DNA from 2 places in the Beggiatoa alba B18LD genome. Region 2 is predicted to be linked to the other one. Evidence: predicted binding sites of a transcription regulator. Region 2 holds the regulator's gene; the other holds the start of a gene.

Region 1 (3,428 bases), 100 kb from region 2:
GTTACGACCACAGAAGGCCCTGTCGGTGTGTCCCAGTGTAAGGACATAAAAACCCCGCCTAATACCGCTAAACAACCCAATATACTGGCAATAATTGCCATTTGCTCAGGTGTGCGAGCAAACCAGCGAGCCGTTGCAGGGGGAATAATTAATAAAGAAGTAATTAATAAAATACCGACAACTTTCATAGCAACCGCAATCACTAACGCTATCATTAACATCAAAAACAAGCGCACCCACACCACAGGCACGCCCTCGACTTCTGCCAACTCTTCATGAATCGTGATAGATAATAACGATTGCCAAAGCCATACTAAACCCAGTAAAACCAAGCTCCCACCGCCATAAATCCAATATAAATCATATTGAGTCACAGCTAATAAATCACCGAATAAATAACTATATAAATCAATACGTATGCCATCCATAAAGGCGACAACCACTAAACCCAGCGATAGCATACTGTGCGATAAAATACCGAGTAAAGTATCTGTTGTTAAGCGTTTTTGTTGTTGCAATAGGCTAAGTAATAAGGCAATTAATAAACAAATCAGCATCACACCCAGATTTAAATTAACTTTAAATAGGATACCTAACGCAATGCCTAATAAAGCCGAGTGTGACAAGGTATCGCCAAAATACGCCATGCGTCGCCACACCACAAAACAGCCTAATGGCCCCGCAATCAGAGCAACGCCAATACCGCCCAAAACTGCCCGCCAAATAAAATCATCTATCATCATATTGTAATAACCATGTCATTTTTTTTTCTTGGAATATCAATAACATTTAAAATAATAATTTCCACCCGCCGATTTTTCTGCCGTCCTTCAGGCGTTGCATTATTTGCAATTGGGCTTGCTTGTCCAAAGCCTTCCGTCGTTATCCGTGTTGCTTCAATTCCACGTTGAACAAGGGCTTGTTTCACCTGCTCTGCTCGCTGTTTGGATAGCCACAAATTATAGGTTGCATTGCCACTACTATCGGTATAACCATCAATGGCGATATTGCTATCAGGTGAGTTTTTAATCGTGTCGGCTAATGCATCTAACACACGACTGGCTTCAGGCGTTAAAGCCGTTCCATCTGCCATAAAGTAAACCGATTCGAGAACTAATAATAATCCTTTATCCGTTTTGCGTGGATTTAAGGCTTCAAAATTGGATTGAAACCAGCCATGAAGTTGGCTACAACCTTGTACTATTGCACAAATTATCAACAACCCAAATAAACGATGATATCGGTCTTGAATAAAATATGGTCTATCGTTTTTCATGATACATCCCTTGAATCGGTCATGAAGTCATACTGCATTTAAGGTTTATAAAACCATGAATTACCATTAATTCAGCGTGAGTTTACGCAAAAACCTCACCATAAAAAGAGAGCTAATCCCAACAATTAAACGATTTTTACAGAAAGAAATCTGCTAACAAATTGTTTCAATTCGCCAATATAAAACTGATAGCAAAATAATACAAATAAAAGGCTGATTTCTTTCTAACTCTTGACGCAAACGTCAAATATAAAGAAAAACAAAAAACTAATTTTTCCCTTGAAATTCGAATGAACTCCCCTATTATTAGCACTCGTTATAGGTGAGTGCTAAGTTAAACACCACCACATCCGTTTTACTTTATTACTAACAACAGTCATTCGTATTGAGGAGATATTGACTATGCAAATCCGTCCCTTACAAGACCGCGTCGTTATCAAACGTGTAGAAGAAGAACGCAAAACAGCAGGTGGCATTGTCCTCCCTGACAGCGCGACAGAAAAACCCATTCGGGGCAAAGTCTTGGCGGTTGGTAACGGTCAAATCTTAGAAGATGGCAAAGTCCGTCCGTTAGATGTCAAAGTCGGCGACATCGTCCTGTTTGGCAAATACTCAGGCACAGAAGTCAAAATTGGTGATGAAGAAGTCGTGATTATGCGTGAATCCGACATCATGGCAGTTTTAGAAGAAAAGAAACACGCCAAAGCCGCTTAATCTATTCGCAAACATTCATACATCACAACATACCGTATTTTAAGGAAATATCATGGCAGCAAAACAAGTTTATTTTTCCGATGACGCACGTCAATCCATGCTCAGAGGCGTAAACGTCCTCGCTAACGCCGTTAAAGTCACCTTAGGTCCTAAAGGACGCAACGTCGTTTTAGATAAATCTTTCGGCGCGCCCACCATCACCAAAGACGGCGTTTCCGTTGCCAAAGAAGTCGAGTTAGAAGATAAATTTGAAAACATGGGTGCGCAAATGGTCAAAGAAGTCGCCTCCAAGACTTCCGACATCGCAGGCGACGGCACCACCACCGCCACCGTGTTAGCCCAAGCCATTCTTATCGAAGGCATCAAAGCAGTAACAGCGGGCATGAACCCGATGGATTTAAAACGCGGTATCGACAAAGCCGTGATTGCCGCCGTTGACGAACTGAAAAAACTCTCCAAACCCTGCACCGACAACAAAGCCATTGCCCAAGTCGCCACTATCTCCGCCAACGCCGATGAAGCCGTTGGACAAATCATTGCCAAAGCCATGGACAAAGTCGGCAAAGATGGCGTTATCACCGTCGAAGAAGGTTCAGGCTTAGATAACGAATTAGACGTTGTCGAAGGGATGCAATTTGACCGTGGTTATTTATCCCCTTACTTCGTCAACAACCAACAATCCATGAGTGTTGAACTAGAAAACCCCTTAATTCTCATTCATGACAAAAAAATCTCCAACATTCGTGAAATGTTGCCCATTTTAGAAGGCGTTGCCAAACAAGGTCGTTCTTTACTCATTGTTGCTGAAGACGTAGAAGGCGAAGCCTTAGCCACATTAGTTGTCAACACCATTCGCGGTATTGTCAAAGTCGCTGCTGTCAAAGCCCCTGGATTTGGCGACCGTCGCAAAGCCATGTTACAAGACATCGCCATTCTCACAGGTGGCACCGTGATTGCCGAAGAAATTGGCTTAAGCTTAGAAAAAGCCACCTTAAACGACTTAGGCACAGCCAAACGCATCCAAATCACCAAAGACAACACCACCATTATCGACGGTGCTGGTCAAGCCAAAGAAATCAAAGCCCGTGTTGAGCAAATTCGCCAACAAATCGCTGAAACATCTTCCGATTACGACCGCGAAAAATTACAAGAGCGCGTCGCTAAATTGGCGGGTGGGGTTGCTGTGATTAAAGTCGGTGCTGCCACCGAAATTGAAATGAAAGAGAAAAAAGCCCGCGTTGAAGATGCCTTACACGCAACCCGCGCTGCTGTTGAAGAGGGTGTCGTCCCCGGTGGTGGCGTTGCTTTAATTCGCGCTTACAAAGCCATCAAAGACTTGAAAGGCTCAAACAGCGACCAAGACATGGGTATCAGCATTGCCCGCCGTGCGATGGAAGAACCTTTACGCCAAATCGTTGCCAACGCTGGCGGTGAACCT
Region 2 (3,428 bases):
TTTTTCTTTAATCACAGGCTTTACATTTGTTGGATATTTCACCCCTATACGGGAATTAACAGGCAGTTTAAGCAGTTTTGATTTATCGGGTTGGGAAACCTTCTGGTTTTTCTTCTATAGCTTTGCAACGTATGGCAATGCGGGCTTTATGCGGGAACAAGTCTGTACGTATATGTGTCCTTATGCGCGTTTCCAGAGTGCGATGTTTGATAAAGACACGTTAATCATTGCTTATGATACAAATCGCGGTGAGCCACGTGGGTCGCGGAAGAAAGGCGAGGATTATCAGGCTAAAAATTTAGGGGAGTGCATCAACTGTACGATGTGCGTGCAAGTCTGTCCGACGGGTATCGATATTCGGGATGGCTTGCAATATCAATGCATTGGCTGTTCTGCCTGTATTGATGTTTGCGATGATGTGATGGATAAAATGGACTATCCAAAAGGTTTAATCCGTTATACGACAGATAATGCGATGAATGGTAAGCCGACACATATCTTCAGACCCCGTGTGTTTATTTATGGCACGTTATTAATTATTCTGTTTGGATTATTAATTTATTCCATTTCCATCCGCCAACCGTTACAACTGGATGTGATTCGTGACCGTAATGTTTTATATCGTGAAAATAACGAAGGCTTAATTCAAAACGTGTATATTTTGAAAGTTATCAATAAAGATGTACATCCGCATGTATATGAAATTACGGTGACTGGCTTAAAGGATGCGCAGTTTGAAACGGACAAAGCGGTGATTGAGGTAGAAAGTGGGTCTGTTTTAGATTTACCTGCTCGCGTCAATGTTGAGCGTGCTAACATTCCTGCACAAAGTAACGAGATTGAATTTACCATGACGGCAAAAGATAACCCTGAATGGAAAGTGACAGAAGATGCTCGCTTTTTAGGGCCGATTCAGTTACCCCGTTAATTGTCCACGAAAGGCACGAAAAACACGAAAAAAAGTAGTGTTCGTGCCTTTCGTGTTTTTCGTGGATATTACTCCCTAAAAAACGATAATAACTTGCCTATTGAAGTTGTAAGCTTTACCCTTACTTTTTTAACTATCATTAAAAAAGTATAGGGGTTTTCCCTTACCATAAAATCACAAACAACAAGCAAATTCAACTAGATAAGTTATTAACATCATGTTAAAGGCTACGCATGAGCAGATTAACGAGCGTGCACAACGACTCTTAAAAATCTTGATTGACCGTTATATTCGAGACGGTCAACCCGTCGGCTCTCGCACGTTATCCAAAGAAAGCGACTTAGATTTAAGCCCCGCAACCATTCGCAATGTGATGGCTGATTTAGAAGAAATGGGCTTAATTTTTTCGCCACATACCTCTGCAGGACGAATTCCAACCGTTCGCGGTTATCGCGTTTTCGTCGACAGCTTATTACAAGTTAAACAACTCAGTAACGATGAAGAAAGTCTATTAAGACGAATGTTCCGCAATGATGCAATAAGTTTTGATAATCAACGCTTGTTCGAAAAAGCCTCGAATCTCCTCTCTGAAGTCACGCATTTAACCAGCGTGATTATGCTCCCCCGTCGTAAAACCCAAGCACTCCGTCACGTCGAATTTTTATCCCTTTCAAAACAACGGGTATTGGCTATTCTCGTTATTAATGAACATGAAGTTCAAAATCGAATTATTCACACCAGTCGCGCTTATAGCTCCACAGAATTAGAACACGCCGCCAATTATTTAAATGCCGCCTTTGCTGGTAAAGATATTCACCGCGTGCGTCAAGATTTAGTCGGCGAAATGCGCAAAGCTCGCCAAGACTTAGATAATTTAATGGAAACTGCCCTCGAAATGGCAGATAAAACTTTTACCAATCAAGAAGAAGATAAACCCGATTTTGTCGTTGCAGGGCAAACCCATTTAATGGATATTGCTGAACTGTCAACCAATATCGACAAACTTCGCCACTTATTCAGCGCATTTAATCAAAAATGCGATATTCTCCATCTTTTAGACCAAGCCATTAATGCACAGGGAATTCAAATTTTTATCGGTGAAGAATCAGGTTACGAAGTTTTCGACGACTGCAGCGTGATTACCTCACCTTATAAAGTAGATGGCTCTGTCATTGGTGTGTTAGGTGTCATTGGCCCTACCCGCATGGCGTATGAGCGCGTCATCCCCATTGTCGACTTAACAGCAAAACTGCTTAGTTCCGCCTTGAAGTAAACAGATTTATCCCTACTTATTGCGATTAATTACGACTTTTCATGGATTCGGGCGCAATTTATCCTGTACCCGCTACCCCCCTTTTTTTCATGGTTTATTAGCAATAAAAACTTGCTCACTATTTTTGGAGTAACGAATGACAAGCACAGTAAATGACAAGACAACCCCGCCAGAAAATCCAGAAGTTACCAACGCTGTTATTGAAAATGAAGAATTATTAGAAGCCCCAGCCGTTGAGACAGAGTCAACGCCGATTTCAGTAGAAGAGCTTAATCGTCAACTGATTGAGGCAACCCGTAGGGCGGATGAAAATTGGGATGCCTTATTAAGACAAAAAGCCGAATTTGAAAACATGCATAAACGCATGGAACGCGACCTTGAAAATGCACGTAAATATGCCTTAGAAAAATTCGCAACAGAATTACTCCCCATCAAAGACAGTATGGAGTTAGGCATAGAAGCCACAAAGAACGCAGACACGAGCTTAACCACGGTTGCTGAAGGCATGGCATTAACCCTAAAAATGCTAGCCAGCACCTTAGAAAAATTCGGCGTACAAGTAATCGACCCGCAAAACGAGAAGTTTAACCCCCAATTCCACGAAGCGATGGCAATGCAACCTGTGCCCAATGTTGAAGATAATACAGTCCTTTTCGTTCATCAAAAAGGTTATCAATTAAACGAGCGTTTATTACGTCCTGCTCGTGTTGTCGTTGCTAAAACGCCAAAATAACCAAGAAATAGCAAGACTTCATATTGTTATTGGCTTCATCCGCTTTCATAAAAAATGGGCTTAATGGCTTTTTATAAAAAAACGCTTTTTTCTTGAAAAAAAACGCCATGCCCTTATATCGGATAACAGTAAAAAACAATTATTACTCAAAGAATTAACAGGAGATGACAGAATCATGGGTAAAATTATTGGGATTGACTTAGGTACAACTAACTCTTGCGTTGCCGTGATGGAAGGTAAAAGCGTTCGTGTGATTGAAAACAGCGAAGGTGCACGCACAACCCCTTCTATTATCGCTTATGCCGATGATAGCGAAGTTTTAGTTGGACAATCTGCGAAACGTCAAGCAGTTACCAATCCACAAAATACATTATATGCCGTTAAACGCTTAATCGGACGTAAGTTTAAAGACAAAGTCGTACAACGCGATTTAGACATCGTTCCTTACAAAATCATGGAAGCCGACAACGGCGACGCATGGATTGAAGCAAAAG

The links. Region 2 encodes HrcA, which represses chaperone genes, less so after heat shock. Its sites were predicted from a motif close to TTAGCACTCNNNNNNNNNGAGTGCTAA; they were not measured.
Region 1: groES (co-chaperone GroES) is a predicted target of HrcA. The motif match lies at 1,583-1,609, and genes of this name have one in related genera.

The regions. Positions count from the first base shown of each region.
Region 1 is NZ_JH600070.1:2,522,842-2,526,269, forward strand. Features, by position in the region: gene znuB (zinc ABC transporter permease subunit ZnuB) at 1-743, opposite strand, end outside; gene BEGALDRAFT_RS10360 (OmpA family protein) at 740-1,276, opposite strand; gene groES (co-chaperone GroES) at 1,679-1,990, shown strand; gene groL (chaperonin GroEL) at 2,043-3,428, shown strand, end outside.
Region 2 is NZ_JH600070.1:2,624,061-2,627,488, reverse strand. Features, by position in the region: gene ccoG (cytochrome c oxidase accessory protein CcoG) at 1-928, shown strand, start outside; gene hrcA (heat-inducible transcriptional repressor HrcA) at 1,146-2,201, shown strand; gene grpE (nucleotide exchange factor GrpE) at 2,338-2,934, shown strand; gene dnaK (molecular chaperone DnaK) at 3,110-3,428, shown strand, end outside.